Regions from separate parts of the Pseudomonas sp. CC11G genome, predicted to be linked through region 4. Evidence: predicted binding sites of a transcription regulator. Region 4 holds the regulator's gene; each other region holds the start of a gene.
What was found. The regulator sigma-54, encoded in region 4, starts transcription at its own class of promoters, with help from an activator protein. The targets are predictions, from matches to a motif close to ANTGGCATNNANNTTGCTNT.

Region 1 (7,897 bases), on a different contig from region 4:
CAACTGCTGGTCGCGGGCGTGCAGTTGGGCGCGTAGCACCTGGTCGCTTTCGAAGCGGGCCATGGCCACGTCCATGATCGGCTGCAAGCGCTGCGCATGAATGCCTTCAACGATATAAGCGCTCACCCCAGATTTGATGGCCTGGCGCATCACGCCGGGTCGTGCTCGTCGGTAAACATCACGATGGGCCGTGGCTGGTCGCGGCTCAGCAGCACCACTTGCTCCATCACGTCACGGCTGGGGGATTCGGTGTCGATCAGCACCACGTCCGGGCGCACGGCTTCCACGCGGGCGGGCAGGTCGATGGTCAGGCCGGACTCGTCAATCACTTCAAAACCGGCCTCGCTCAAGGCGGCGCGTAGGCGCCCGACCTTCTTGGAGGTGTCGTTGATCAGCAGGATGCGCAACATGGTCAGCGACTCCTTACTGCAACGCATGCAGGGCAAAACTGCGGGCGTAGGCGGCGGGATTGCTGCCGTCCCACACGCTGCCGTCGAGCAAGGTGCTGCTGCGCAGCGGCGAGGCGGGCAGGGCGATTTCCAGGCTGCCGGCAGCGCGGGCGTACAGCTCAAATTGTTGCACTTGCTGCGCCACGGCCAGGTAATCGGGCTCTTCACGCAGCAAGCCCCAGCGGCGGAACTGGGTCATAAACCACATGCCGTCGGACAGGTACGGGTAGTTCGCCGCGCCTTTGGCGTGAAAGCGCAGGGCGTGTTGGTCTTGCCAGCTATTACCGAGCCCGTCGCTGTAGCGGCCGAGCAGGCGCGGCTCGATGCTCGCCACCGGCGCATCCAGAAACTCGCTGGCACTGAGCAGCTGCGCGGTACTGCGGCGGTTCTCCGGGCTTTCTTCAATAAACCGGCTGGCTTCCAGCACGGCCATCACCAAGGCACGCGCGGTGTTGGGGTTTTGCTCAACGAATTCGCGGGTGCAGGCCAGCACTTTTTCCGGGTGGTCTGGCCACAGCGCCTGGCTGGTGCTTACGGTAAAGCCTTGCCCCTCGGCAATGGCATGGGCGCCCCAGGGTTCGCCCACGCAAAAGCCATCGATACGCCCGGCTTGCAGATGCGCGAGCATTTGCGGCGGCGGCACCACCACGCTGTTTACATCGGCCAGCGGGTGAATGCCCTGGCTGGCTAGCCAGTAATACAGCCACATGGCGTGGGTGCCGGTGGGGAAGGTTTGGGCGAAGGTCAGTTTCGAATCGCTTTGGTGCGCGCGCTGTTGCAGTGCACTGCCAGTGGTCACGCCCGCGTCTTTCAGCGGCTGTGAGAGGTTGATGCTCTGGCCGTTCTGGTTCAGGCCCATCAGCACGGCCATGTCGCTAGCTGGCGCGCCGCTGATGCCCAGTTGAATGGCGTACACCATGCCGTATAGCGCATGGGCGGCATCCAGTTCGCCGCTCAGCAATTTGTCGCTAAGGCCGGCCCAGGAGCTCTGGCGTTTAAGGTTCAGGGTCAGGCCATACGGCTGGGCAAAGCCTTGTGTGGCGGCGACTACGACGGAAGCGCAGTCGCTGAGCGGCATAAAACCCAGGTTCAGCACGTTCTTTTCCGGCGCGTCGCTGCCGGCCACCCAGGCCAGGGCGTGGAGTGCATCCAGGGAGTTGCTGTGGTCGCTCATGCCGCGTATTCCCAAACCGTTTTGCAAAAAAAACGCCGTGTCTCCCGGCCTATTGCCAGTCGAGCACGACGCCATTGTCATGTCAGTTGCGGCCGTGTTCCAGCGTTGGAAGGGGGCCTTTGGGGTTTGATGAGCAAATGGTGTGCCGTTGATTGGCGGAGTCCTGACAAATTCTGGGCCCCAGCCTGCGCTGGGGCGACGGTAGACGAATTACAAACCCCCGTCATCCCGAATCGTCGGACCGCAGCGCAGGCTGGGATCCAGAATCGTGACTTCAATACACATCCCGCAGATAGCGCCGGTCTTTGCTCATCCCACTCACATACAACGTCGCCGCCCCCGCACTCATCTTGCCGTGCACCTGCACAATCTTCTTCAGCGCCGCATCCACGTCCTTGGCCATGCGACTGGCATCGCCACACACGCACACATAGGCACCTTGCTCCAGCCACTGCCAGAGCGCCGCGCCTTCTTCGAGCATGCGTTGCTGTACGTAGATTTTCTCCTGCTGGTCGCGGGAAAACGCGGTGTCCAGCCGGGTGAGCAAGCCGCTGCGTTGCCAGGCGCGCAGTTCGTCGTGGTAGTAGAAGTCACTCGCGGCGCGTTGTTCGCCGAAAAACAGCCAGTTCTTGCCGCCGCCACCTTGCGCCTGACGCTCCTGCAAAAACGCCCGAAACGGCGCGATGCCGGTGCCGGGGCCAATCATGATCAGCGGCGTGGTCGGATCCTGCGGCGGGCGGAAGTGGGTGGAGCGTTGCAGAAAAATCCGTACGCCGCTGTTGGCTGCGCGGTCGGCCAGGAAGGTAGAGCACACGCCGCCACGCGCCTGGCCTTGGTGCTGGTAGCGAACGATGGCGACGGTCAGGTGCACTTCGTTGGCCGTTACCTTCGGGCTGGAGCTGATCGAATACAGGCGCGGTTGCAGCGGTTTAAGCAGGCTGGCCAGTTGCTGGGCATCCAGGGCGATGGGGAATTCGCGCAGCAGGGTTGGCACTTGCCGGCCCCAGAGCCAGTCCTGCAACGCCGCTTGATTGCCTTCGTGCAGCAACTCGTCGAGGAATGGGCTGCCGTTGTGGCCGGCTACACGGCGCAGCAGGTCTGGGCTGATGCGGGCGATTTCCAGGTGTTCAGTCAGGGCTTCGCGCAGCGGCAGGGTGGGCTGATTGTCCAGTTCGACAGGGCTGTCGCCCTCCAGGCGCAACGTGGCGAGCAGTTCGTCCACCAGCGCGGCATCGTTGCTCGGCCATACGCCCAGGGCATCGCCGGCCTGGTACGGGAAGTCATGGCCATTGAGGTCAAACGCCAGGTGGCGAGTTTCCTTTGCCGCGCCGGGACTGTTGAGCACATGGTTATGCACCAAGCGAGTACGCAACGGATTGGCGCGGTTATAGGTGCTGCTTTCCACCGGTGCCGGGCGCAACAGCGCCGCCGGTTCAAGTTCGCCGCCAAACCGGCTGCACAACTCGTTGAGCCATTTTTCGGCCGGCCCTTGGTAATCCGGCTCGCAGTCCAGCCGCGGCTGTAAACGCTCGGCGCCCAGGGCGGCCAGGCGTTCATCGAGCTTGCGGCCAAAGCCACAGAACTGCTGATAACTCGAATCGCCCAACGCCAGCACGCTAAAGCGACTGGTGGCCAAGGCCTGGGAATCGGCGCTTTGCAGGCTGTGCCAGAAATCGCTGGCGTTATCGGGCGGGTCGCCGTCGCCAAAGGTGCTGGTCACCAGCAGTACGCCGGCGGCATTGCGCAGGTCATCCAGCTTGGCCTCGTCCATCGCCTGCAAGCGCGCGCGTTGGCCGGCGCTGCCCAGGCGCGCGGCGCAGGTGGCGGCCAGGGTTTCGCTGTTGCCGGTTTGCGAGGCCCAGAGCACCAGCCATTCGGGTTGATGGTTTTCTACCAACGCCAGCGGCGCGGACGCGTTGCCCGCGCGGGAAAACATGCCCGCCAGCAGGCCATCCACCAGCAGCCGTTTACCGGGAGCAATTGGCGCGCTGGCCGGCAGCGTAGGCACGCCACCCTCGCGCGCATCCACGCTACGCAGGCCCAGCAGAAACCCCTGCATATACAGCTGCTCATCAGCATTCAGGGCGAGCGGTGCCGGGGTGTCGAGGTTGAGCTGGCGGGCGAGCGCATCGAGGGTCATCGGAGCAGATTCCTTGGCGGATGGCGGTGCGATGGGCAGCAGGGCAACCGCGCAAAACTTGAACGCAGGCTGCAGCGAAATCGGGTCGATGGCATCGCTGGTGACGGCATTGATCGCCAGGTTTTCACCAAACACATCGTTCCAATGAAACGGCGCAAAACAATTGCCCGGTTGCACCCGGTCACTAATCACCGCCGGCAATACGGCACGGCCACGGCGCGAGCGGATTTCCACCTGGCTACGCTCAGCAACGCCCAGGCGCGTGGCGTCGCTGGGGTGAATTTCCACAAACGGGCCGGGGTTGAGTTTGTTCAGGGTCGGCACCTTGCCGGTCTTGGTCAGCGTGTGCCATTGGTGCTGCAGGCGGCCGGTGTTGAGCACCAGCGGAAAGTCGTCATCCGGCAACTCGGCGGGCGGCAAATAGGGGCGGGCGAAAAACTGTGCCTTGCCGCTGTCGGTGGCAAAGCGGGTGGTGTGTTCGTCGCGGTAGCGGATGGGGTTGCGCGCGCTGCCGGCGACGCTTGGGCAGGGCCATTGCAGCGGCGCCTGTTGCAGGCGGGCGTAGCTGGCGCCGCGAATGTCGTAGCCGGTTTTCGGGTTGGCGGCGTGTTTGATTTCCTCGAACACCTGCTCGGCATTTGCATAGGTGAACGCCTCGCTGTAGCCCATGGAGCACGCCACGCGGGCGATTAATTGCCAGTCGGGCAGGGTGTCGCCAGGCGCCTGCACGGCGGGTTGCATCAGGGTGAGGTTGCGCTCGGAGTTGATCATCACCCCTTCGGCCTCGGCCCACAGCGCGCCGGGCAGCAGGATGTCGGCGTAGCGGTTGGTTTCGGTGTCCAGGTAGGCGTCCTGGGTGATCAACAGTTCGGCGGCTTGCAGCGCCTCGATTACGGTTTGCCGGTTGGGCGCGCTGGCCACCGGATTGGTGCAGATAATCCAGCACGCCTTGATGTGGCCAGCGCGCATCTGTTCGAACATGGCCACGGTGCCATCGCCGGCTTCGGCACGAATGCTGCCGCTCTCAAGGTTCCAAAGTTGTTCGATAAAGGCGCGGTCTTCGGCAACCAATGCCGAACGTTGGCCGGGCAAACCGGGCCCCATATAGCCCATCTCGCGGCCGCCCATGGCGTTCGGTTGGCCGGTAAGGGAAAACGGCCCACTGCCAGGACGGCAGATGGCGCCGGTGGCCAAGTGCAGGTTGCACAGCGCGTTGGTGTGCCAGGTGCCGTGCACGCTTTGGTTGAGGCCCATGGTCCAGCAGCTCATCCAGTTTTGCGCGGCGCCGATCCACTCCGCAGTCTGGCGAATATCGGCCTCGCTCAAGCCGGTAATCTCGGCGACATGCTCTGGCGTATAGACGGCCAGAAAATCCTCCATCACCTCCCAGCCTTCGGTAAACGACTGGATGAACGCAGCATCCGTATGGCCGTTTTTCACCAGCAGGTGCAGCAAACCGTTGAGCAAGGCGAGGTCGGTGCCGGGGCGGATTTGCAGAAACAGATCCGCCTTGTCGGCCGTGGCGCTGCGCCGTGGGTCGATGACCACCAGCTTGGCGCCAGCCTTCACCCGGTCCAGCAAGCGCAAAAACAGAATCGGGTGACAGTCGGCCATATTCGCGCCGATCACCAAAAACAGGTCGCTGTGGTCGAAGTCATCGTAAGAACCGGGCGGGCCATCGGCGCCGAGCGACAGCTTGTAACCGCTGCCAGCGCTGGCCATGCACAGCCGCGAGTTGGATTCGATATGCCGGCTGCGGATAAACCCCTTGGTCAACTTGTTGGCCAGGTACTGCGCCTCCAGCGACATTTGCCCGGACACATACAGCGCCACGGCGTCCGGCCCATGCTCATCGATGATCGCGCGCAGACGGCTGGCGGTAGCTTCGATAGCCTGTTCGATGCCGACACGCACCGGGTCGCGATTGCGCTCCTGACGCATAAAGGCATGTTCCATCCGGCCGCTGTTAGCCACCGCCTGGCCGCAGGTGCTGCCCTTGGTGCACAGGCGACCGGCGTTGCTCGGGTGCTGTTTATCGCCCGAGACTTTGACGATCAGGTTGTTTTCCACCTGCATGACAATGCCGCAGCCCACCCGCAATAAGGGCACACGCTGCGGACTGTTTTGCTCGTCGCTAACTCGACCATGCTTTTCCCGCCGAAACGAAAAAGGCGCCATGCAACTGCACCGTTTTTCAACGGAAGCTGCATGGCGCCTTTGCCTGTAAAGGTGGCCATCGTCGTTGATGGCCTTTGCGTGTGTGTAGCAATGGCTGGGCCAACGCGTTGCTCGCGTGAGGACGACGCAGGTTTTCCGGGCCTTCACCGTCATTCCCGCGAAGGCGGGAATCCAGGTGCGCAGATGTTATTGCCCGCAAAATTCGCGTCACGTTGGGGCGCCGTGCACTGTGCTCGCACTGTTTTGGTCCTGATTCATTTGGCTCCCAGCGACCGCCGCCGACACCACAAACCCGCCAACCCCGGCCTCTACACCCCCCTTTAAATCCTTCTGGCACAACCACTGCATACGCCCAACCAACCCGCCGCGTTGCAGCGTGTGGGATGCCCTGTTGATCAATGGCGATCATCTGGCCGCAAACGGCCCGGGTACACATGACTGCGTCAGGCCTATGGGCCGGCAGCACGAACAGGCAAAGGCGCCTGGAACCTTTTTGGTTCCGGGCGCTTTTTTTTTGCTTCGACAAAACCGGATTGACCTTGGCGGGTGCACACATGAACAGCACAAATGATCTGCAAACCCTGGTGGTAATCGGCAACGGCATGGTGGGGCATCACTGCGTGGAGCAGTTGGTGGAGCGGGGCGCACTGGCGCATTACCGCATTCACGTATTCAGCGAAGAACCACTGCGCGCCTATGACCGCGTGCACCTCTCCGAGTACTTCGGCGGCCGCGATGCCGAGTCGCTGGCCCTTGGCGAAGCGGCGCTGTATCAGACGCCGGGCGTCACCTTGCACCTGGGCGTACCGGTGCTGGAAATCGACCGCGCCCGGCACGAGGTGATCACCGCCAATGGTTGCGTGCCGTATGACCAATTGGTGCTCGCCACCGGCTCTTATCCATTCGTGCCGCCGATTGAAGGCGCGGCCGGTGATTCGCGGTTGGTGTACCGCACCCTGGCCGATCTCGACACCATTCAGGCCGCCGCGAAAAACGCCCGCCGCGGTGTAGTAGTCGGCGGTGGCTTGCTCGGTCTGGAAGCGGCCAATGCGCTCAAGTCCCTTGGCCTCGAAGCCCACGTGGTCGAGTTCGCCCCGCGATTGATGCCCGTGCAGTTGGACGACAACGGCGGCCAGGCCCTGAAAGCGCGGATTGAAGAACTGGGAGTGAGCGTGCACCTGTCGCGCGGCACTCAGTCGATCACCAAGGGCAGCGACTACCGCTACCGCATGAACTTCGCCGGCGACGAGTTTCTGGAAACCGACCTGATCGTTTTCTCCGCCGGTATCCGCCCGCAAGACGCGCTGGCCAAAGCCTGCGAACTGGACCTCGGTGCCCGCGGCGGCATCGCCATCGACAGCCAATGCCGCACCAGCGACGCACGCATTTTCGCCATCGGCGAATGCGCGGCCTGGAACGGCAGCATCTTCGGCCTGGTTGCGCCGGGCTACCAAATGGCCCGCAGCGTGGCCGCGCAGTTATGCGATCTGGCCGGCTTGAGTGAAGACAGCGCCGCGCCGTTTCTCGGTGCCGATATGTCCACCAAGCTCAAGCTGCTCGGCGTGGACGTCGGCTCCATCGGCGATGCCCACGGCGCCACGGCTGGTGCACGCAGCTATCGGTTTATCGACGAAGCCACGTCCACCTACCGCCGCCTGATCGTCTCCGCCGACGGCAAACAAGCCCTCGGCGCGGTGCTGGTTGGCGACAACAGCTACTACGACACGCTGCTGCAATACGTGCAGAACGGCATCGCGCTGCCCGCCGACCCCGCCGCACTGATTTTGCCGCAAGGCAGCGCCGCGCCGGCTTTGGGCGTGGACGCATTGCCTGCCACCGCCACCGTGTGCTCGTGCCATAACGTCAGCAAAGGCGCGATCTGCTGCGCCATCGACAACGGCTGCAGCGACCTCGCTGGCCTCAAAGCCAGCACCAAAGCCGCCACCGGCTGCGGCG
Region 2 (7,897 bases), on a different contig from region 4:
AGCGCGCCGAAGGCGGCGCTCAAGTCCTGCGGGTTATTCACATTGGAAACTGCGGCTGTCGCTTCCGGGCTCACCGGCTTACCCGCCGACTTACCCAGCAGGCCGCTCAACGAACCCAGCTGAGCCAGGCCATTGGCCCCTTCAAACTTCTCCAAACCCGGCACGGTTTGCGTCAGCTGGCTGTACTCATTGTTCGGCAATTGATTCTTCGCCAACCCCAGCATCGCGCCCGTGCCACCGACCGCCTGTTGTGGGGTGACCTTCAACTGCTTGAGCGCCGCGAGTAACTGCAAGTTCTGCGGATTGCTCAGCAACGCCGCCGACTTGTCGTTTCCGCCGCCGCCCTGGCTCGCCGAATAGAGGCTCGCCGCATCATTCAGATTGAACGCAAACGCCTGGCAACTCAGCACAGACAACGCAGCAAGCAAGACCAGGCGACGGGAAGCAGACATCGGAAAAACCTCAGCGGGGAATAGTGAGCGGTTGGACTGGGGGGAACGGGTGATGTTCCCCGGCCGCCGCGATTATCCACATCTACGAAGGTGAGCGCCTGCCCTTCGCAAGGTGTGCGCCGCGCACCAATGCGTTCGCCGCGCAGCCGATCGCCAAGGCCAACAAAAAGCCCGCCAAATTGGCGGGCTTTTTGTTGGCCTAAACTTTAAATAGGGCGGCTGCCGTACTTGCTGTCGGGCTTCTTGGGGGGATCGGCGACCACATTAGGCTCGACTTCCTGCACCTTGCCGCCACGGGAGAGAAACTCCTGCATGGCACGCTCCAGCGCATCCCGCTCCTTCTGCTTGGCTTCAATGCTCGGCAACTCGTCAATATCGACGGCAGCCTTGGCTTTCTTGCCAGACTTTACCGGGGCATCGCTATCACTGTCGCTGTCTTCGCTGTCATCAGCTACACCATCGTCAGCCGCCGCCAGCTCTTCGCCGTCGTCTTCCGCACCATTTTCCAGGTCGTCTTGTTCCAGATCTTCGTCGCTCATGTTTAACCTCATGACTTGCGAAAAGCAGGTTAGTTATAGCCCAGCAATGCGCGCTGTCGCGCATTGCCAGAAAAAATTCAAAGAGCCTCGCCCGAGAGGGTCGCAAGCACTCTTCTGGGGCCACCGTGATCGCGGTGTTCCCCCAGGTAAATCCCTTGCCAGGTTCCCAGTGCCAACCGCCCTGCCGTAATCGGTAGTGTTACTTGGCAACCCAGCAAACTTGCCTTGAAGTGCGCCGGCAAATCATCCGGGCCTTCATCGTTGTGCTCGTAACCGGCCTCGGTTCCTCTATCGGCAATACTGCTGCCGGCTTGAGGCACAAGCCGATTGAAAAACCGCTCAAAGTCGCGTCGCACAGCCGGGTCGGCATTCTCGTTGATCGTCAGCGACGCCGAGGTGTGCAACAGCCACAGATGTAACAGACCCAAGCGATAGCTACGCAGTTCCGGCAATTTGGCCAGCACCTCATCTGTGACCAGATGAAAGCCCCGAGGCCTTGCCTGCAAGCTGAATTCGCGTTGCTGCCACATATGCATCTCCGCCGTTTCGGCGCGCATTCTAGCGTGCTGCGAGAAAAAGCAAAGGGCGCAGGCCAGAGCGTTTGAGTTTATTTAAGCGATCAGGGTTTTCAAGCCCAGGCGGGCTCGACAAAGGTCGTAATTCCACGTACTGCAAAATGCAAAATGCCCGGCAGAGCCGGGCATTTTTTGTGCGGGTACAGCCTATAAGAAAACCTTACAGGTTGTAGCCACGCTCGTTGTGTTGCGCGAGGTCCAGACCAACAGTCTCTTCCTCTTCGCTGACACGCAGACCCATGACCAGGTCCAGTACTTTCAGGATGACGAAGGTCACGATGGCGGTGTAGACCACGGTGAAACCAACACCTTTGAACTGGATCCAGACTTGTGCGCCGATGTCTTCAACGGTGCCGAAGCCGCCCAGTGCCGGGGCTGCGAATACACCAGTCAGCAGAGCACCGATGATGCCGCCGATACCGTGTACACCGAAGGCGTCCAGGGAATCGTCGTAACCCAGTTTGCGTTTCAGAGCGGTAGCGCAGAAGAAGCACACTACGCCGCCGACAGCGCCGATAACCAGAGCACCCATCGGGCCTACGGTACCAGCGGCCGGAGTGATGGCAACCAGACCGGCAACCACACCCGAGGCGATGCCCAGTGCGCTTGGTTTGCCGTGGGTGATCCACTCAGCGAACATCCAGCCCAGTGCCGCAGCAGCGGTAGCGATCTGGGTAACCAGCATGGCCATGCCGGCAGTGCCGTTGGCAGCAGCAGCGGAACCGGCGTTGAAGCCGAACCAGCCGACCCACAGCATGGCCGCGCCGACCAGGGTGTAGCCCAGGTTGTGCGGAGCCATCGGAGTGGTTGGGTAGCCTTTGCGTTTGCCCAGTACCAGGCAAGCGATCAGACCCGCCACACCAGCGTTGATGTGCACCACGGTGCCGCCAGCGAAGTCCAGTACGCCCCAGTCCCACAGCAGGCCACCGTCGCCGCTCCAGACCATGTGAGCGATTGGTGCGTAGACCAGGGTGAACCACACGCCCATGAACACCAGCATCGCGGAGAACTTCATGCGCTCAGCGAAAGCACCGACGATCAAAGCCGGGGTGATGATGGCGAAGGTCATTTGGAAAGTGATGAATACACTTTCCGGGAACAGTGCTGCCGCAGAGGTCAGACCGTCATGGGTCAGGCCGCTGAGGAAGGCTTTGTTCAAGCTACCTACGAAGGAGTTGAAGTTGATGACGCCTTTTTCCATACCGGTGGTATCGAAGGCCATGCTGTAGCCGTACACCATCCACAGGATGCTGATCAGACCGGTAATGGCGAAGCACTGCATCATCACGGAAAGGATGTTCTTGGAGCGAACCATGCCGCCGTAGAACAGCGCCAAACCGGGGATGGTCATGAACAGCACCAGCGCCGTGGAGGTCATCATCCACGATGTATCGCCGGAGTTTAGAACGGCCTCGTCGGCAGCCAGGGCAAGGCCTGGGGTAACGAGGGACAAAAGGGCTCCTAGCCCTGCGAGCTTACGCAGAGTCATATTGTTTTCTCCTGGGGCGTTGGGTTCGGCTGCGGCTTAGATTGCGTCGGTGCCGGTTTCGCCGGTACGGATGCGAATGGCCTGTTCCAGATTGACCACGAAGATCTTGCCGTCACCGATCTTGCCGGTGTTGGCCGCCTTGGTGATGGCTTCGATAACGCGGTCCAGCTGATCATCAGCAATGGCCACGTCGATCTTCACCTTGGGCAGGAAGTCGACCACGTATTCGGCGCCGCGATACAACTCGGTATGGCCTTTCTGACGCCCGAAGCCTTTGACTTCAGTGACAGTGATGCCCTGCACGCCGATCTCCGATAGCGACTCGCGCACATCGTCCAGCTTGAACGGTTTGATGATGGCAGTTACTAACTTCATGAAACTCTCTCCCGTATTGGTGGACTTGCCCCAGGAAAAACGAACCCGGCTCAAGTCTAAGCGCAGTGTCTGGCTTTGTAACGCATCGAACGTCCTCAGGGAGGGCTCTCGACACAACCAATCGCTCCTGGCGAAACGACTCCCCCGCTTCGCCTTACGCATCCGAACTGCATCGGTGCATGCGTCATAGGCCACTAAGCAGAAACCTTGCCAGCTCGCCGAAAAGCTTGAAATTCAGCGAGTTACTGCGGCTGAGCTACGGCATGCCCAGACAGCGCTAGCCAGTCACGCGCAACAACAGTGCAGCCGCTCCGTGGCCAACGCTCCAAAACCGTGCAAAACCCTGCAACCGATAGCCTAGATGCTGCGTGGTACACTGCCAGCCGTCTTTTCGGGAACCTTTTTATGCTGCCGCCCAAAGCCTTGCTCGATGCCCTCAGTACCCACGCCTCGCGCCTTTCAATGGCGAAACGCCGTTGCCGCGCAGCGAATTCGAAACCCAGTTCAAAGCCCTGCTGCAAAGTGGTTTCAGCAAACTCGATCTGGTGAGTCGCGAAGAGTTCGACAGCCAGATGGCCGTGCTTGCCCGCACCCGCGCACGCCTTGAGGCACTAGAAGCCAAGGTCGCCGAGCTGGAAGCCAAAGTAACGCCGCCCAGCGAGTAACCAACCTCGCCTGAGCGGCATGTGATCAAGGAGTGATCCATGTCCCTGGCTATCGTTCATAGCCGCGCCCAAGTTGGCGTCGAAGCCCCCACCGTGATTGTCGAAGCGCACCTGGCCAACGGGTTGCCTTCGCTCACCCTGGTCGGCCTTCCGGAAACGGCAGTCAAAGAAAGCAAGGACCGCGTGCGTAGCGCAATTCTGAATTGCGCCTTTGAATTCCCCCAACGTCGCATCACCCTTAACCTCGCTCCGGCCGACTTACCCAAATATCAAACGCTACGCTAATTGATACTCTGACCCATTAGAGTGAAACTAGACCCACGTTATGTGTTACAGGGTCAGGTATTGATGGGCGCGGTGAAGCACCAGTCGTTAACTATTGACGGCATCTGGAGAGTGGCAGCTATAGGTGCCACGATTAACCACACGCCAAGTTCAGAGAGCCCCTCCACCGACCTGAGGTTCTTGGTAAAGCTTAGAACACCCCCGCAGACCCCATCTGCGCCTGACGTCATTGACTACCTTCCGATTGGCGAGCTCCCGCTCTTTTCACATGAAGCGGTAATCATCGATAAATACATCGTCCGAGGAAGCGAGTACGACGCTAATCTCCGCCCTCCCGCAGACGAACAACTCGATTTTTCTCCACAAAACCTACGCATCTTCAGACGGCTCGATGTAGTAGACGGTGAACTGATCATCCCTCCTGGGAAGAACGAAGCTCTGCCTGCTGATGATGAATTCAATGGATACTTTGTCGGCGTTGGTAAAGATGGCGACCCTTACAGCATCATCATTCCAGCCATGGAGGTCGTTAGGTTCTTCTACGCCACGTCAGCAACCTTCACGAAGGTACTGTTCGACGATAGGATCCTCGACCCACGCAGCCACCTGTTCTTCAACACGGTAATCGACGCGAAAGGAAACGCATCCTTCGTTCTTCGGAAGCGGATGAAGGACGCGGACGCCCTTTATCTGGCACGCTTCGCCTTCAACGCTTATGCGATGAAGCAGGCTAAAAATATCTATTTGTTTTGGGCTGTAAGGAAAGCAGTCGGCCCCTACGCCGCCGTAAGTGCAATTCCGCCAATTGATTTCCCGGCCCGCACTGAGTTCTTGTACCGCCAGATCCAAACCGGGACCAGAACTCGCAAACTCATTGTTCGCATTTTGCGCTGCCACTGCCCACCGCCGTTCAAAACACTGGTGTACGACCGAGAGAACCGGGGAAACAAATCAAACGATGATAAAGGCGAGAAAAACCTTTCTACCTACCCCCCAACTCCAAAATTTGATGTCGCTACGGATGACCCGCTAGAGACGCTCCTGAGCGTTGCTCCCGCACATGGCGGCGCTCAAACCGAAATCCGAGATCCAACGATTGATGACCGGTTTCCGCTGCTTCAAGAGACCGGGTCGAAAAAAGTCACAACCGACTCTGCAAAATCTCAGTACGACAAAAATCAGCCCGTTCCTATTGCGACGCCCTCCACCGCAGGATCAGTAATCGATCCTGTCGCCAACGGCGGAGCAATCTCCAAAACAGACATAAAAGGGAGCAATAACAATATACAAGGCGATCCCCAGCAGCACGATGATCGCGAGCCCGTGCATACCGATGACATTGACGTAACTTACAATGAATATGGCCACGAATCAGTCATTCGAAAACTAAAATGGATAGAGCAATACACACTAGCATCAGTTGGCTATATAAAAGCATTGAACAGCTATGCCACGGTCAGCTCTATACCGGTAAATGTTTATCCATCGACAATTGACGGAAGACAAAAGCGGTGGCTATTCACCGATGATGGTTGGAGCAGGCGCAGATTTGCCATTGTTGCCGAAATCGAATGGAACCGAAAAACTCGCTATGTTCTGGAGCTTCAGCAAGTATTAGGTAAACAACAATGTTCTACGATTATCTTTTGGAACACATCTGAAACTAGCATCACCCAAGCAGATATCAAAGAGCTATTGGTGTCGTGCGCGCGCCTAGGGAAGGCATCTCTAGCATCAGCTGGAACAGCCGTATTTTCTTGGGGCAGGCTTCATCACTCGCGCTTGTCTGCTGAAGAGCCAGAAAAAAGAGAGGTGGCGGAGCACTTTCTGTTCAGAGTCTGGTCAGTAAAACCTGTGGGGAGAGATGGTGCTGCTGCCTCGTCGCTCGACTGAGTTACGTTTATTTTGATAGAGGCAATGTATCACGATATATACGACTCCCACTTAACCCCTCGCATCACCAACCGGCCAGTGACTTTCGAAAGCAGGGCAAGCAAGCGCGCTAACCCAATCGCCGGACTGTGGAACTTTAGATAACTCCCGACCTCCTGACGCCCAAACAAAATTCCTTCATTTTTAATCAAAACCCCATTAACCAAGTCCAAATAAACATCTGGGCGACCATTATCTGGCAACTCCATAAGCTTACCTTCTATGGTTTCCAAGGAAGACCCTTCGTATGTCAGGACGACACTCAATATTCTACTGATGGGCCAAGCCAAGTCGCCTAACGCGGTGCCCTCCAGTGTACTGGGAACTAGCGAATTAACACTCAATATGTTCGCGGAAATTCCCTCCAAATTAACAGGAGTTTTCTTGTCTTAATCTCGAATGTGGCAACAGCACCTTCTTGAAAGATCAGATCATGCCCACTCGCAAATGGTAAACGCGGCATCGACTTTAGCATGAGAACAATGTCCTGCTGCTTCGAAAGCCTCCCGCCTGAGTCGACAATCATCCCACTGACAACGCTGGTCATCTCAGGTAGATGCGCCACTAGGAAATCTTGGATTAGACGTTCACGCGCAGAGCCGGAAGTTGCGGAGTGTCTAAGTACATTAGTCATCGCATATTGGGCATTCAAAGCCTTAACCGCGCCTTCGCAATATTCAATTAATGGCTTCATAGCTAGCTCGTCTAAACTGAATTTCAAATATCATATGGAGAATTCCATACCGAGCTCAAAGCGCTTTGACGTATAGTCTTGTAACGTCGAAAAACGCACAGCTTTACCCGCAGAAACGCCTATCACAGACACAAAACCTCCGGAAGTGGCGTGCGCCGTCGACCGTTTACCAGTGGGAGGCTTCTTATATTTACTAAGCAAGTCGAGGTAGGCCATAAACTCGGCATGTGGCAGCGCATGGGTTAAGGTATCACCAATATTGACGAAGCTACCCTCTTTGAAATAATGTCGAGCAATTAACCTTAGCGACTCCGACGGCTCACCTAACACAGCTTCCGCATAAACCAAAAAGTGATGGCGAAAATCACCTAATTTTTCCACAGCAATCTTGAATTGGTCCGTTTTAAACTTTACCTTTTCAGTTGAAATTTTATCTTTATTAATTTTAAACTCAACTAAAATCATTTTGCAGTCAGCGCCAAATATACCATCAGCCCCGTAACGCTCTGGAGCGCCAGCGAGAGGCGCTGCAAAATCTAGCTTTCTTTCATTCGAAAGACGCACTACATACATATACTCAACAGTCTTTTCCCACCAACTCATAAAGCCTCGCCTTACTCAATCAAAAACCCGACACGCTCTTAATTTAACAAATTCCTAAATTTTAGGAAACTTCAGGTGTTTCGCGTCTCGAATGATATGTTTACGCCCATTACTCCTCGTTGTCCAAACTCTCTACGGGGTTAATGACAAATGCCTGTCGCATGTGCAGAGAATTATGAACTTCTTCAAGTACTATCTCTCGAGTTTCTGGGTTGGTCCACACCTGTACAACTCCAGACCTTCTGAACACATCCTCTCTCGCGTAAGGATTGTGATAAACCCGCAGCC
Region 3 (7,897 bases), on a different contig from region 4:
TGGCCGCGCCGGTAAAAGCGCCTTTCTCATGGCCGAACAGCTCGGATTCCATCAGGTCTTTCGGAATCGCCGCCATGTTCAGCGCAATAAATGGCGACGCCGCGCGCGGACTGTGCCGATGCAGGGCGTGGGCAACCAATTCTTTACCGGTGCCCGACTCACCATTAATAAGCACGGTGATGTTCGAGTGGCTCAGGCGGCCGATGGCGCGAAACACTTCCTGCATCGCCGGCGCTTCGCCGATGATTTCCGGAGTGCGGGTCTGCTCAACCGGCACGTGCAGGCCTTGCTGTTCCTGGGCGTGTTGGAAGGCTCGCTTTACCAGCGAAACAGCCTCGTCCACGTCGAAGGGTTTGGGAAGGTATTCAAAGGCGCCGCCCTGATAGGAAGCCACCGCGCTTTCCAGGTCGGAATGGGCGGTCATTATAATCACCGGCAAACGCGGGTAGAGCTCGCGAATGCGCGCCAGCAAGTCCAGGCCACTGGCACCGGGCATGCGGATGTCCGAAATGATCACGTCCGGCTGCTGACGGCTAAGACGGCTGAGCACGCCGTCGGCACTGTCGAAGCTGGTGGTGGTCATGCCTTCTTGCTGCAGGGCTTTTTCCAGTACCCAACGGATGGAACGATCGTCGTCGACAATCCAGACGGTTTCGCTGCGGCTCATGACGAAGTAACTCCTTGTTCCAACGGCAGGAAGATCGAAAACACGGTGTGGCCAGGGTGGCTCTCGCATTCGATCAGCCCCTGATGCTGACTGATGATGTTCTGGGTGATAGCCAAGCCCAGTCCGGTACCGTCCGGACGACCACTGACCATGGGATAGAAAATGGTTTCTTGAAGTTCAGCCGGAATGCCCGGGCCGTTGTCGATGATTTCCACCTTCGCCACCAGGCGGTGGCGGGTGTGGGCAATGGTGAACTGCCGCAAGGTACGGGTACGCAGCATGATGCGGCCCTGGCGGAATTCATTCTGGCCGCCGATGGCTTGCATGGCGTTGCGCACGATATTGAGCACCGCCTGAATCATCTGCTCGCGGTCGATCAATACGTCGGGGATGCTCGGGTCGTAGTCGCGCACCAAGGTGATGCCGCCCTGGCTCTCGGCCTCCACCAGGCTGCTGACCCGCTCCAGTACTTCGTGCACGTTGGTCATTGCCAGCGATGGCAGCTTGTTGGAGCCGAGCATGCGGTCGACCAGATTACGCAGGCGGTCGGCCTCTTCGATGATGACGTTGGTGTAATCCTTGAGGTTTTCGTCTGGCAGTTCTCGGGCCAGCAGCTGTGCGGCGCCGCGAATGCCACCCAGTGGATTCTTTATTTCATGGGCGAGGCCGCGCACCAGCATTTTGGTGGTTTCCTGCTTGGACAGCTGGGCTTCTTCCTTGGTGATGCGCAGCAGGCGATCACGCGGATGAACCTCAAGCAGCAGCAGGGTGGCGCCGCGGTTGAGAATCGGCGTAACCGCATAGTCCACGGTCAGGGTCTGGCCGGTGAGGGCGATCAGCACCGCTTCGCGCTTATTGAAGGGGTGCGCCTCTTCGACAGCCTGGCGCAACGAGGCCAGCGCTTCGGGCGATTCGGTAAACAACTCACTGATGAATTGGCCGTGGCTGCGCTGGCCGCTGACGGCCAGAAGCATTTCCGCCGCGGGGTTCATGTACTCAAGGCGCAGTTCGGCGTTGAGCAGCAGAGTCGCGGTGGTCAGGTTGTCCAGCAGCAGGCGGTGCAGTGCGTCGTTGATGGTCATCTATGGGATCCCGAGAATGGGACTGAAAATGCAAAAAGCAAACCAAAGCCCCGAAAAGACGCGTGATAGCGGCGTAAACAGGGAAATTGGGTCGTTTTGCTGCACCGTCAGCCGCCATGAGCGAACCAAAACAGGGAGAGCATAGAATTTGGTGCGTCACAAAGCACCAATATGGTGCTTTGTGCGTGACGGCTAGACGGTTAGAGGAAGGGGACGAAGGGGATGTCGTCGTCATCGTCTTTGGGTTTGTCCTTGAGCGGGCATTCCGGCCGCACGCCCCAGTCGCCTTTCGAGCAGGGATTGGCTCGGCGCTTACTGTCGAGCGAGGTGCGCACGATATGCACGGGTTGGCTCGGCGTGCGCGCAACGCTGCGCCCTTCGGCGTCGATAATCTCTGCCGCCAACTGGTGGGTGCCACGGTCCAGGTTGGTCAGCGGAATCACCGGGCTGCGCCCGGGTGTGCCAGCCACGGTGCCATCGAGCAGCAAGCGGTAGTTGTGGCCCTCCATCAGTGCCGGGTCGCTGGTCAGCGTGACGATCAGGTCGCCGGACGAGCCTTCCTGCACCGTGGCATCGGGTTCGGGCACCAGAATGCGCAACAGCTGATACGTGGCCAACGGCGCGGGTGCTACTACCGGCACGGGCACCCGTACGGTTGGCGGTGTGGTCTGGTTCATGCCATTGGTGGGGGCGATCTCCACCTTCTTGGCATTGCCCCTCGGTTGGTCGGTAAAGACCCGGTTACCTTCGCTATCAATATAGGTATACACATCGGCCACGGCTGGGAGGCCCAGCAACAGCAGGCAGAGCAGAGCGAATCGCATGGTTTAGTTGGCTGGCCTTGGAGTCGGTTTGGGCGTCGGTTTGATCGGCGGACGGGCTGGGCTGTTGGTGCTGATGCGCTGCGTAGTGAAAGTGACGGTGGCGCTCTGCTGAATCAGGCGATCGCCGCTAAACACCTGCACCGAGAGGCTGTGTTCGCCGCGGTCCACATTGTTGAGGGGGAACTGCAGACTGCTGGTCAGGCCGCCATAGGGCTGGCCGTCGAGCAGCAGCTGCAGGCTGTCGCCGATGCGCAGTTGTGGTTGGATGTTCACGCTCACGGTGAAGCTACCGTCGTTGGCGCGTAGCGCTTCTTCGTCCGGCACATTGGCAATTTCCAGCACGCTGTAGATTTGTTCGGTTGCCGATGGCTCCTGCGAGTTGCCCGGCATGGTGGGTGGAGGTGGCGATTGCACGGTGTTTACCGGCGGCAGGGTGACGGCTTCGGCGTTGGTGCCTTGGGGCGGCTGGTTGGTGAAAACGGTGTTGCCGTTGGCGTCGGTGTACTTGTAGATCTCGGCGCTGGCGGGCAGGGCCAGGGCGGCTAACAGGCAGGTCACGATCAGGCGCATGGCGTGGGTTCCGTGGGGTGTGTGCTTAGCCTTGCACTGCAATGCGGCGCTGGCAAGTTTGTCCGCTTATCGCTGTGCACGAGAACAAGATTGCGGGCAATAAAAAGCGCCTCTGCTGGGAGGCGCTCGGCCATCACGGGCGGCCTTACCTGTTTTTTCGCTGAGTGGCAGCATCGGCACGCCGGCATAGAACACCAGCAGGTCGGCTGGCTGTTCGCCGGTCATGCCGCGGTGAATGATGCCCACCGTTTCCGCCAACGTGTCGCCCTGTTTGAGTAGGCGCCTTTGTCCCGGCTTGCGGGTTTCGACGGTGAGTTCGCCAGCAAGCATATAAGCGGCGTTGGGGATGGGGTGAGTGTGCCAATCAAGCACGGAATTGGGAGGGATATGGATTTTCACCAAGGTCAATTCCGGCGTGCCGCGCGGGTAGCTGGTGTACGGCGTGCCATCCCAGGAGATGGTGGTTTTAAGCAGGACTTGCGATTCGATGCCGGGCTTGTCGAGGGTGTGGCTGCAGCCGGCAAGCCACAGGCAGCTGAGGGCTGTGGTGGCGATCTGGCGTGGGTTCATGGCGTCGCTCCAACTGTTGGGGGTACAGAGGGAGGAATACGGGTAATCGCTGCTGCGGGCTGTCAGGCAAGGCGCGCTGATGCCGCGCGATGGCGCTTTGTACGGTGTGAAAGGCGGAAATAAAAAAGGCCTCCCGAGGGAGGCCTTCTCAATCACGCCGCTATGAAAGCGAGCGTGTCTGGCTTGGACGCTGTTCTACTTAAACGCTGTAGTACAGGTCGTATTCCAGAGGGTGCACGAAGGTGCGCACTTTGATTTCTTCTTCGCTCTTCAGCTCGATGTAGGCATCGATGAAGTCGTCGCTGAACACGCCGCCTTTGGTCAAGAACGCACGGCCCTTGTCCAGTTCTTCCAGAGCTTCTTTCAGGCTGCCGCACACTTGCGGAATCAGCTTGCCTTCTTCTGGAGGCAGGTCGTACAGGTTCTTGTCCGCTGCGTCGCCAGGGTGGATCTTGTTCTGAATACCGTCCAGACCAGCCATCAGCAGAGCTGCGAAGGCCAGGTACGGGTTGGCAGCCGGATCCGGGAAGCGCGCTTCGATGCGGCGAGCTTTCGGGCTGGAAACGTACGGGATACGGATGGAAGCGGAACGGTTACGAGCCGAGTAGGCCAGCATTACCGGAGCTTCGAAACCTGGGACCAGACGCTTGTAGGAGTTGGTCGACGGGTTGGTGAAGCCGTTCAGTGCCTTACCGTGCTTGATGATGCCGCCGATGAAGAACAGAGCGGTATCGGACAGGCCGGCATAGCCTTCGCCGGCGAAGGTGTTCTTGCCGTCTTTACCGATCGACAGGTGAACGTGCATACCCGAACCGTTATCGCCGTACAGCGGCTTAGGCATGAAGGTAGCGGTTTTGCCGTAGGCATCAGCTACGTTGTGTACGCAGTACTTCAGGGTCTGAACTTCGTCAGCCTTGGCTACTAGGGTGTTGAACTTAACGCCGATTTCGTTCTGACCAGCAGTCGCCACTTCGTGGTGGTGAACTTCGATGACCAGGCCCATTTCTTCCATGGCATTACACATGGCAGTACGGATTTCGTGGTCGTGGTCGCATGGCGGAACCGGGAAGTAACCACCTTTAACGCCTGGACGGTGGCCTTTGTTGCCGGTTTCGATGTCAGCGTCGGACATCCAGGAGCCTTGTTCGGAGTAGATCTTGAACATGGAGCCGGAGATGTCGGATTTGAATTTTACTTCGTCGAAGATGAAGAATTCTGGTTCCGGGCCAACGAATACGGTGTCACCGATACCGGTGGTCTTCAGGTATTCCTCGGCACGCGAAGCGATGGAGCGCGGGTCGCGGTCGTAGCCTTGCATGGTCGATGGTTCGATGATGTTGCAAACCAGGATCAGGGTTGGCTCTTCGGTGAACGGGTCGAGCACGGCAGTGCTGTCTACTGGCAGCAGGATCATGTCGGAGGCTTCGATGCCTTTCCAGCCATGGATCGAGGAGCCGTCGAACATTTTGCCGACTTCGAAGAATTCGTCGTCAAGGGCGTCACGGGCCGGCATGGTCACGTGGTGCTGCTTGCCTTTGGTATCGGTGAAGCGCAGGTCAACCCACTTCACGTCGTGTTCTTTGATTAGTTGAAGCGCCTTCGACATGGTGTCCTCCAGATGGTGGGGCGTTGTGATTTTTTAGCCCCAAATAAAACGGTGAAGCCGGGCGGCATAGTCCGCCAGGGCAACCTGCCTCACAAGGGAGCAAATTGCATGCCAGTGCCCCGAAGTGGGTTTGATGCACGAAACTCAGGCGTAGCGGGGGCTGCGCGGCAAAAACATAGCGGGCAATGCACCAATATGAGGCTCTGGTTAAATGGCGAGACTCATTTTGGTGCGCCGCCGATCTTTGTGTGCATTGCCTGGTTAAACCTTGAGCAATTTCCGCTATAATCCGCGCCCCTCAATTTCGGCCGGGCTCGCGCACGCTGTTTTCATGAAACTTATCGTTAAAGTCTTCCCCGAGATCACCATTAAAAGCCGGCCGGTGCGTACGCGTTTTATCCGCCAGCTTGCGAAGAATATTCGCGCGGTGATGCGTGACCTGGATCCAGATCTCGTGGTGGACGGCGTGTGGGACAACATTGACGTCGAGACCAAACTCACCGAGCCCAAAGTGCTGGTTGAGCTTAAAGAACGCCTGACCCGTATCCCGGGCATCGGCCAGTTCCTCGAAGTGAATGAATACCCGCTGGGCGATTTCGACGACATGGTCGAAAAGTGCAAAGCCCACTTCGGCGAGCAACTGGCCGGCAAAGTGTTTGCCGTGCGCTGCAAGCGTGCCGGCAAACACACTTTCAGTTCCATGGATGTTGAGCGTTATGTCGGCAGCCAACTGCGTCGTCAGTGCGGCGCCGCCGGTATCTCGCTGAAAGAGCCTGACCTGCTGGTGCGCATGGAAATTCGCAATCAGCTTTTATATGTCATTCACAGCCAACACGAAGGCCTTGGTGGATACCCGCTGGGCGCCATCGAGCAGACGCTGGTGCTGATGTCCGGTGGTTTCGACTCCACCGTGGCGGCGTACCAGATGATCCGCCGCGGGCTGATCAGCCATTTCTGCTTCTTCAATCTTGGCGGCCGCGCCCATGAGCTGGGGGTGATGGAAGTTGCCCACTATCTATGGAGCCGTTACGGCAGTTCGCACCGCGTGCTGTTCGTCAGCGTGCCATTTGAAGAAGTGCTCGGCGAAATTCTCGGCAAGGTCGATAACGCGCACATGGGTGTCGTGCTCAAGCGCATGATGCTGCGCGCTGCCACCCGTGTGGCCGACGGCCTGGATATCGACGCGCTGGTCACCGGCGAGGCGATTTCCCAGGTGTCCAGCCAGACGCTGCCGAACCTGTCGGTGATCGACCGCGCGACCGAAAAGCTGGTGATGCGCCCGCTGATCGCGAGCCACAAGCAAGACATCATCAATATGGCTGAGCACATCGGCACCGCCGAATTTGCCAAGCATATGCCCGAATATTGCGGAGTGATCTCGGTAAACCCGACCACCCGTGCCAAACATGACCGCGTCGTTTATGAAGAAGCCCAGATCGATATGACCGTGTTCGAGCGCGCCCTTGAGCGCGCCCGTTCCGTGACAATCGACCGGGTGATCGACGAGTTAAGCCAAGACATCCAGGTCGAGGAATTGAGTGAAGCCTTGCCTGGGCAGATCGTGCTGGACATCCGTCATCCGGATGCCCAGGAAGATCTGCCGCTGGAGTTGGACGGCATCGAAGTAAGAGCGTTGCCGTTCTTCGCGCTCAACAGTCGCTACAAGGAACTGGACTCCACCCGTCAGTACCTGCTGTATTGCGACAAAGGCGTGATGAGCCGCCTGCATGCCCACCACTTGCTTAGCGAGGGGCATGCCAATGTGCGCGTTTATCGTCCGGCATAAAACGCCGGGGCTGAATGGCGGCAGTATCCGCCACCGCCCCCCCGACCGACGGGGCAGTTGAGCCACTCATTCTTCATACTGGCCGCCTAGACTTAGCGGCGAACCGAATCCTCTGATCGAGATGCAAAAGTGATCGAAAATCTACGCAACATCGCCATCATCGCCCACGTTGACCATGGTAAGACCACCCTGGTTGATAAACTCCTGCGTCAATCCGGCACCCTGGAGCGCAACGAGCTCAACGACGAGCGCGTGATGGACTCCAACGACCAGGAAAAAGAGCGCGGCATTACCATTCTCGCGAAGAACACCGCGATCAACTGGAACGGCTACCACATCAACATCGTCGACACCCCCGGCCACGCCGACTTCGGCGGCGAAGTTGAGCGCGTAATGTCGATGGTGGACTCGGTTCTGCTGCTGGTCGACGCTCAAGACGGCCCGATGCCGCAAACCCGCTTCGTAACCAAGAAAGCCTTCGAAGCCGGCCTGCGCCCAATCGTGGTCATCAACAAGGTTGACCGTCCAGGCGCTCGTCCGGACTGGGTTCTGGACCAGATCTTCGACCTGTTCGACAACCTCGGTGCTACCGAAGAACAGCTGGACTTCAAGGTCGTCTACGCCTCCGCCCTGAACGGTATTGCTGGTCTTGACCACACCGAAATGGCTGAAGACATGACCCCGCTGTACCAGTCCATCGTCGACAACGTTCCGGCTCCGGCCGTTGACCGCGACGGTCCGTTCCAGATGCAAATCTCGGCACTGGACTACAACAGCTTCCTCGGCATCATC
Region 4 (7,897 bases):
CCGTTTCGTTGCAAACGCTGGCCGCCGCTGGCGGTAAAATACTGCGTCGCTCGCTGGGCTTTGCCATCTTGCTGGCGGGCGGCTTTCTGCTGTTTCGCCAGGCCGAGGCGCTGCTGGTTGCCCATCCTCACCTGTGGCGTGCGCCGCAGGGCAGCGTGCCCTGCTCGTTGGATGATGCTGCTGGACGCCGCGCTGACGCGCTGAGTGGGGGAGGGGATTACTCGCCTTCGTCGAAGCGGTTGTTGATCAATTCCACCAATGCAGCCAGGGCTTCATCGCCCTGTTCGCCGTCTGTGCTCAGGTGAATGGCGGTGCCTTTGCCGGCGGCCAGCATCATGACGGCCATGATGCTCTTGCCGTCTACACAGCTTTCGGGGCTGCGGCCGATGCGGATCTGGCACGGAAAACGACCGGCTACGCCGACAAATTTGGCGGCGGCGCGGGCGTGAAGGCCGAGCTTGTTGATGATGGTGATTTCGCAGGCAGGCATTGCTGCTTAAGTCCTTCTATAAGGCCTCGCGACTCTAAAGGTCGCGATGACGAACCTGGATGTTTTTCAGGGTTTTTTTCAGTTCTTTGCCCAGCCGGTCCGCCAGGTAGACCGAGCGATGATGACCGCCCGTACAACCAACAGCGACTGTGACATATGAGCGGTTACTGGCGGCGATACGCGGTAGCCATTTGTGCAGGTAGGCGTAAATATCGTCGTACATTTCCTGTACGTCGGGCTGTTCCTGCAGGTATTCGGCAACCACCGAATCCAACCCCGAATGCTCACGCAGTTCGGGCTTCCAGTAGGGGTTGGGCAGGCAGCGCACGTCGAATACCAGATCGGCATCCACCGGCATGCCGCGCTTGAACCCGAACGACTCCACCAGAAATGCCGTGCCTGGTTCGGGCTTGTTCAGCAGGCGCAGCTTCAAGGTGTCGCGCAGTTGGTAGAGGTTCAGGTGGGTGGTGTCGATCTTGAGATCGGCCAGATCGGTGATCGGGCTCAGCAGCACGCTTTCGTCGTGAATTGCTTCGGCCAGCGAGCGCTCGTCGGTGGTCAGCGGGTGGCGGCGACGGGTCTCGGAAAAACGCTTGAGCAGGGTGTCGTCGTCGGCGTCTAGGTACAACACATCGCAGTGGATATGCCGGGCACGCACTTCGGCGAGAATTTCTGGAAAACGTTTGAGCTGGCTGGGCAGGTTGCGCGCATCGATGGACACGGCTACCAGCGGTTGCAGCAATTCGGTGTGCAGCAGGGAGCGTTCGGCAAGCTCGGGCAGAAGCCCGGCGGGCAGGTTATCGATGCAGTAAAAGCCGTTGTCTTCGAGCACATCCAGCGCTGTGCTCTTGCCTGAACCGGACCGGCCACTGACGATGATCAAACGCATGCACAGTCACCCGTTCGCCTAGCGGCCGTTTTGTACGTCTACGACAACCTGATAAAGACGTTCGCTGGTGGGGGCGTGGCGCAGTTGGTCGCGGACATCGCTGCGGTCAAGCATGCTGGCGATCTGGCGCAACAGCTCCAGGTGTTCATCGGTGGCGGCTTCGGGTACCAGCAACACAAACAGCAGGTCTACCGGCGCGCCGTCGATGGCGTCGAAATCAACCGCCGACTCCAGGCGCAACAAGGCGCTGATCGGCGCCGTGCAGCCGGGCAAGCGGCAGTGGGGAATGGCGATGCCATTGCCAAAGCCGGTGGAGCCCAGTTTTTCCCGGGCCACCAGGCTTTCGAAAATGTCTTGGCCGTCCAGGTCGGGCAATTCACGCGCGACCAGGTTGGCGATTTGTTCGAGTACACGCTTTTTGCTGCCGCCCGGCACGCCCACAAGGGAGCGGCCGGGGGTCAGGATATTTTCAAGTCGAATCATGGGTTGGGTTGGTGTCAGCGGACTGTGGCGCCTTGCAGGCGACCCAGCTGCTTTTCCTTATGTTTGATAAGTTGGCGATCGAGTTTGTCGGTGAGTAGATCGATGGCAGCGTACATGTCGTCATGTTCGGCGTTGGCGACCACTTCGCCTCCGGCGATGTGCAAAGTCGCTTCGATTTTCTGCTTGAGCTTCTCGACCTCCATGGTCACTTGCACGTTGGTGATCTTGTCGAAGTGGCGTTCCAATCGACTGAGTTTCTCGTCGATGTAGTCGCGTAGGGCGTCGGTCACATCCAGCTGATGTCCACTGATGTTGACTTGCATACCGCTTTCTCCTTATTGCCGTGTGTAAGAGACAAGCTATCGGGCTTGTCGCCGGAACACTTTGGCCTTGGATCAGTGTAGTCGTCTTGCCAGAGCAGGGTTCGCCGGGCGAACCCTGAATAACGTTTACATCAGTCGCTTACGTTCACTGGAGGGCGCTATCCCGAGGGATTCGCGGTACTTGGCGACTGTGCGACGGGCTACCTGAATGCCCTGTGCCTCCAGTAAACCAGCGATCTTGCTGTCACTCAACGGCTTTTTCGCATTTTCCGCGGCAACCAGTTTTTTGATGATTGCGCGGATCGCCGTGGACGAGCATTCGCCGCCTTCGGAGGTGCTGACGTGGCTGGAAAAGAAGTACTTCAGCTCGTAAATGCCACGCGGGGTGTGCATGAACTTCTGCGTGGTAACGCGTGAGATGGTCGATTCGTGCATGCCCACCGCTTCGGCGATGTCGTGCAGCACCAAGGGTTTCATCGCTTCGTCGCCGTAGTCGAGGAACCCACGTTGGTGCTCGACGATCTGGCTGGCCACTTTCATCAGCGTTTCGTTGCGGCTTTGCAGGCTTTTGATAAACCAGCGCGCCTCTTGCAGCTGATTGCGCATGAAGGTGTTGTCGGCGCTGGAGTCGGCACGACGCACGAAACCGGCGTATTGCGGGTTGACCCGCAGACGCGGCATCGCTTCCTGGTTCAGCTCCACCAGCCAGCGATCGTTGTGCTTGCGCACGATAACGTCAGGCACCACGTATTCCGGTTCGCTCGCTTCGATCTGCGAGCCCGGGCGCGGGTTGAGGCTTTGAATCAGCTCGATGACCTGGCGCAGCTCGTCTTCCTTGAGCTTCATGCGGCGCATCAGTTGGCTGTAATCGCGGCCGCCGAGCAGGTCGAGGTAGTCGCCAGCCAAACGCTGGGCCTCGGCCAGCCATTGGGTTTTGGCGGGCAGCTGACGCAGTTGCAGCAGCAGGCATTCGCGCAGGTCGCGCGCGCCAATGCCGGAGGGTTCGAATTGCTGGATGCGGTGCAGCACGGCTTCGACTTCGTCGAGCTCGATGTCGAGCTCCGGGTCGAACGCGTCCAGCACTTCTTCGAGGGTTTCTTCCAGGTAGCCCTGGTCGTTGATGCAGTCGATCAGGGTGACGGCAATCAGCCGGTCCTTGTCGGACATCGGCGCCAGGTTGAGCTGCCAGAGCATATGGCTTTGCAGGCTTTCACCGGCCGAGGTGCGGGTGGTGAAGTCCCACTCATCATCGTCGTTGGAGGGCAGGCTGCTCGCGCTAGTCTGGTAGATGTCTTCCCAGGCGGTGTCGACGGGAAGCTCATTGGGAATGCGTTCGTTCCATTCGCCTTCTTCCAGGTTGTCGACGGTAGGCGCCGAGGTTTCCTGGTAGCTGGTGTCCTGGTAGGACTCTTCGCTGTTCGGCGCGGCGGGCGCGCTTTCGGCGCCATCGGCCAGCGGATCGCTATTGTCGAAGTCCTCGCCTTCTTCCTGGCGTTCGAGCATGGGATTGGACTCCAGCGCCTCCTGAATCTCTTGTTGCAGATCCAGGGTCGACAGTTGGAGTAAGCGGATGGCTTGTTGCAGCTGCGGTGTCATCGTCAGCTGCTGGCCCATTTTTAGGACGAGCGATGGTTTCATGGAGGGGGCTTAAGACCTTATTCGCCGGCGCATACGCGCTTTCCACAACGAGGGCGCATGAGCGCCACCAGGAAGCAAATTATATGCCTATGTTTGAGGGGTTTGCCTAGTCCTCAATCGAAGTCTGTAGTGCGTGTCCGAAATTCACTACAGACGGGTACTGCGGGCGCCTGTTACAGGCGGAACTCATGACCCAGATACACCTCTTTCACCAGCTGGTTGGCCAGGATGGTTGCAGAGTCGCCCTCGGCAATCAGCTGGCCGTCATTGACGATATAGGCCGTTTCGCAGATATCCAGGGTTTCACGCACGTTGTGATCGGTGATCAGCACGCCAATGCCTTTGGCCTTGAGGTGATGAATGATCTGTTTGATATCGCCAACAGAAATCGGGTCGACACCGGCGAACGGTTCGTCCAGCAGAATGAATTTTGGCGCAGTGGCCAGCGCGCGGGCGATTTCCACCCGGCGACGTTCACCACCGGACAGGCTCATGCCGAGGTTGTCGCGGATATGGCTGATATGGAATTCCTGCAGCAGGCTTTCCAGTTCCTTGCGGCGGCCGGCACTGTCGAGCTCTTTACGCGTTTCGAGAATGGCCATGATGTTGTCGGCCACCGAGAGCTTGCGAAAGATCGACGCTTCTTGCGGCAGATAACCGATACCGGCGCGTGCACGACCGTGCATGGGCAGGTGGGTGACGTCCTGTTGGTCGATCAGCACGCGGCCCTGATCGGCGTTTACCAAACCGACGATCATGTAGAAGCAGGTGGTTTTGCCGGCGCCGTTCGGGCCGAGCAGGCCAACGATCTGACCACTTTCAATCGACAGGCTGACATCACGAACCACCTGGCGGCCCTTGTAAGCTTTGGCCAGGTGTTGGGCTTTAAGAGTCGCCATTACTGCGCCTGTTTGTCGGCCGGCTGGGCGCCAGCGGGTTTGGTCTTGGGCTGAATAACCATGTCGATACGCGGGCGCGGGCTGGTGACGTTGGTGCCATTGGCACGGCCGGCGTTAACGATCTGGCGCTGGGTGTCGTAGACGATTTTCTCGCCTTCGAAGGTGTTGCCTTCCTGAATCACCTTGGCCTGGTCGATCAGCACGATGCGGTCTTTGGCGGCGAAATACTGGATGGTCAGGCCGTAGGCTTTGACGATCTGTTTGTCCGGCGCCGGTTTCTGCTCGTAATAGGCCGGGTTGCCCACGGCGGTAAACACTTCGATATCACCTTGCGGGTTTTGCGTGATGGTCACGGTGTTGCCGGTGATCTTCATGCTGCCCTGAGTGATAACGACGTCGCCGCGGTACACCGCCACACCTTGTTTGTCGTCGAGCTCGGCGCTGTCGGCCTGTACGCGAATCGGTTGTTCACGATCGGTAACCAAGGCCCAGGCGCTGGAGCTGGCAAATGCCGCGCCCAGGCTCAAAAGCAGGGACAGGGTGTGCAGGGAAAATTTGTTAACGAACCTCATGCTGGCCTCTTACGTTGGACAGCAGGAGCACCCGGCTGTCTTTCAAATACGCTTTCATTCCATTAGCCGTGGTCACTCCATTGGCGGCCTCGATTCTAACGGCTTGCTGGGTCTGCGCAAATTCCTTGTTCGGGAACACGGTCATGCGACTGCTGGTGATGATGGTGGGGCGATTCTTTTCGTCGGTGCGGGCAATGCGCACGTTGTCGATCAGTTCGACCTCGGTGCCGCCTGGCGCCACTTCGCCGCGCTCGCTCTGGATATGCCAGGGCAGCTGCGAGGTTTCCCGGTAGAGCAACAGATCCGGCTTGGTCACCAGGCTCTTGTCGCTTTCTTTCAGGTGCTCGACTTTGTCGCTGGTCATCTCGTAGTGCAGGGTGCCGTCAGCCTGGAATTCCACACTCTTGGCATTGATGACATAGAAGTCGACGGCATTGTCGGTGCTGGCCTGAGGTTTCTGCTCGAGCAGACTCTCCGGGTTCAGGTTCCAATACCCAAGGGCCGCGACAAGCAATGCCGCCAGGCCAAAGGATACGTAGGGAAGCAGTTTGCGTAGCATGCGTTGGCTCTATAGGTAGGCGGCTTGAGCCGCTTCGAGATTGCCCTGGGCTTGCAGAATCAGCTCGCAGAATTCGCGTGCCGCACCTTCGCCGCCGCGCGCGGTGGTCACACCATCGGCGTGTTGGCGGACAAAGTCATTGGCGTTGGCGACAGCCATGCCCAGGCCCGCACGGCGAATGGCCGGCAGGTCAGGCAGGTCGTCACCCAGATAAGCAACGTGTTCATAGCTTAGGCCGAGTTCGGCCAGAAGCTCGTCAAGAACCACCAGCTTGTCTTCGCGGCCTTGATACAAATGATGAATGCCGAGGTTTTGTGCGCGGCGCTCAACCACTGGCGAGGAGCGCCCGGTAATGATGGCGGTGCGCACGCCCGAGTTGATCAGCATCTTGATGCCCTGACCGTCCAGGGTGCTGAACGTCTTGAACTCACCGCCATCGGGCAGGAAGTAAATCTTGCCGTCGGTGAGCACACCGTCCACATCAAATACGGCCAGTTTGATGGCCTTGCCGCGTTGCAGCAGGTCGTTACTCATCACATCACTCCCGCGCGCAGAAGGTCGCCCAGGTTGAAGGCGCCAATGGGGTGGTCCTGTTCATCCACCACGATCAGCGCGCCGATCTTGTGGTCTTCCATGATCTTCAATGCTTCGGCAGCGAGCATGTCCGGGCGTGCGGTCTTGCCGTGCACGGTCATCACTTCGTCGATGGTGGCCGAACGGATATCCAGGTCGCGGTCCAGGGTGCGGCGCAAATCGCCGTCGGTGAAGATCCCGGCGAGGCTGCCATCGGCTTCCAGCACCGCGGTCATGCCCAGGCCCTTGCGGGTCATTTCCATCAGCGCGTCGCGCAGCAACGTACCGCGCTGCACCTTCGGCAGTTGCTCGCCGGTGTGCATCACGTTTTCCACTTTCAGCAGAAGACGTCGGCCAAGCGCACCACCGGGGTGGGAAAAGGCAAAGTCTTCAGCTGTGAACCCGCGTGCTTCGAGCAGGGCGATGGCCAGTGCGTCGCCGAGTACCAGCGAGGCAGTGGTAGAAGAAGTGGGTGCCAGATTCAGCGGACAGGCTTCATGGGCAACGCGGGCGTCGAGGTTGACTTCGGCGGCCTTGGCCAGCGGCGAATCGGGGTTGCCGGTCATGCTGATCAGGGTGATGCCCAGGCGCTTGATCAGCGGCAGCAGGGTCACGATTTCGGCAGTAGAGCCGGAGTTGGACAGGGCGAGCACCACGTCATCGCGGGTGATCATGCCCATGTCGCCGTGGCTGGCCTCGGCCGGGTGCACGAAAAACGAAGTGGTGCCGGTGCTGGCCAGGGTGGCGGCGATCTTGTTGCCGATGTGCCCGGACTTGCCCATGCCGACCACAACCACGCGGCCTTTGCTGGCCAGAATCAATTCGCAGGCTTTCACGAAAGCCGCGTCGATGCGCGGGAGCAGGCCTTCCACCGCTTCGATTTCGAGGCGCACGGTGCGCAGTGCCGATTGGATCAAGTCGTTGGTCTGGTTCATAACTAAAGACAGTGGCCGCGTGAAAAGGCGGGGATTATAGCGGCAAAGCCGGTTCGGCTCACCCTTGAATGTAGGCGCGTTGCGTCACAGGCGCGCAAATGCGTTTTTCCCGCTGCTGTAACACCTTTGCCGGGTTTGTACCTTGGGCGCGGCCAGATGCCGGTGATATAGTTGCCGCCCTGTCCGGCATGTTCACTCCCGTGGTGTCCCCACCGTGAGACATGACGTCTGATAGGCGGTTGTACCAAGGAGTTCAGATGAGTGCCGATCACGCCTACGCGGTCGAGCTGAAGGGCGTGTCCTTCATGCGCGGTTCGCGCAGCATTTTCAAGAATGTCGATATTTCCATTCCTCGCGGCAAGGTCACCGGCATCATGGGGCCTTCCGGGAGTGGCAAAACCACCTTGCTGCGTTTGATGGGCGCCCAGTTGCGGCCGGCCAGCGGTCAGGTGTTGGTCAATGGTCAGAACCTGCCCGAGCTTTCGCGCAGCGATCTGTTCGATATGCGCAAACAAATGGGCGTGCTCTTTCAGAGC

Region 1: AC0V2S_RS20605 (CmpA/NrtA family ABC transporter substrate-binding protein) is a predicted target of sigma-54. The motif match lies at 1,754-1,773, and genes of this name have one in related genera.
Region 2: glnK (P-II family nitrogen regulator) is a predicted target of sigma-54. The motif match lies at 3,626-3,645, and genes of this name have one in related genera.
Region 3: glnA (type I glutamate--ammonia ligase) is a predicted target of sigma-54. The motif match lies at 5,416-5,435, and genes of this name have one in related genera.

The regions. Positions count from the first base shown of each region.
Region 1 covers NZ_JBWBZC010000020.1:25,463-33,359, forward strand. Annotated here, with positions in the region: partial or broken gene AC0V2S_RS20600 (ANTAR domain-containing response regulator) at 1-410, opposite strand, end outside; gene AC0V2S_RS20605 (CmpA/NrtA family ABC transporter substrate-binding protein) at 424-1,623, opposite strand; partial or broken gene AC0V2S_RS20610 (molybdopterin-dependent oxidoreductase) at 1,898-5,910, opposite strand; gene nirB (nitrite reductase large subunit NirB) at 6,496-7,897, shown strand, end outside.
Region 2 covers NZ_JBWBZC010000001.1:503-8,399, reverse strand. Annotated here, with positions in the region: gene AC0V2S_RS00055 (DUF2780 domain-containing protein) at 1-452, opposite strand, end outside; gene sutA (transcriptional regulator SutA) at 659-991, opposite strand; gene AC0V2S_RS00045 (secondary thiamine-phosphate synthase enzyme YjbQ) at 1,069-1,521, opposite strand; gene AC0V2S_RS00040 (ammonium transporter) at 1,727-3,055, opposite strand; gene glnK (P-II family nitrogen regulator) at 3,092-3,430, opposite strand; partial or broken gene AC0V2S_RS00030 (accessory factor UbiK family protein) at 3,836-4,095, shown strand; partial or broken gene AC0V2S_RS00025 (magnesium chelatase domain-containing protein) at 4,135-4,362, shown strand; gene AC0V2S_RS00020 (hypothetical protein) at 4,444-6,273, shown strand; gene AC0V2S_RS00015 (DUF6602 domain-containing protein) at 6,653-7,006, opposite strand; gene AC0V2S_RS00010 (hypothetical protein) at 7,037-7,609, opposite strand; partial or broken gene AC0V2S_RS00005 (hypothetical protein) at 7,719-7,897, opposite strand, start outside.
Region 3 covers NZ_JBWBZC010000001.1:187,806-195,702, forward strand. Annotated here, with positions in the region: gene ntrC (nitrogen regulation protein NR(I)) at 1-667, opposite strand, end outside; gene glnL (nitrogen regulation protein NR(II)) at 664-1,749, opposite strand; gene AC0V2S_RS00930 (DUF4124 domain-containing protein) at 1,950-2,573, opposite strand; gene AC0V2S_RS00935 (DUF4124 domain-containing protein) at 2,577-3,143, opposite strand; gene AC0V2S_RS00940 (cupin domain-containing protein) at 3,210-3,713, opposite strand; gene glnA (type I glutamate--ammonia ligase) at 3,913-5,319, opposite strand; gene thiI (tRNA uracil 4-sulfurtransferase ThiI) at 5,651-7,105, shown strand; gene typA (translational GTPase TypA) at 7,235-7,897, shown strand, end outside.
Region 4 covers NZ_JBWBZC010000011.1:109,617-117,513, forward strand. Annotated here, with positions in the region: gene AC0V2S_RS15065 (HPr family phosphocarrier protein) at 218-490, opposite strand; gene rapZ (RNase adapter RapZ) at 525-1,379, opposite strand; gene ptsN (PTS IIA-like nitrogen regulatory protein PtsN) at 1,398-1,862, opposite strand; gene hpf (ribosome hibernation-promoting factor, HPF/YfiA family) at 1,877-2,185, opposite strand; gene AC0V2S_RS15085 (RNA polymerase factor sigma-54) at 2,312-3,823, opposite strand; gene lptB (LPS export ABC transporter ATP-binding protein) at 3,997-4,722, opposite strand; gene lptA (lipopolysaccharide transport periplasmic protein LptA) at 4,722-5,294, opposite strand; gene lptC (LPS export ABC transporter periplasmic protein LptC) at 5,281-5,853, opposite strand; gene AC0V2S_RS15105 (KdsC family phosphatase) at 5,863-6,387, opposite strand; gene AC0V2S_RS15110 (KpsF/GutQ family sugar-phosphate isomerase) at 6,387-7,361, opposite strand; gene AC0V2S_RS15115 (ATP-binding cassette domain-containing protein) at 7,619-7,897, shown strand, end outside.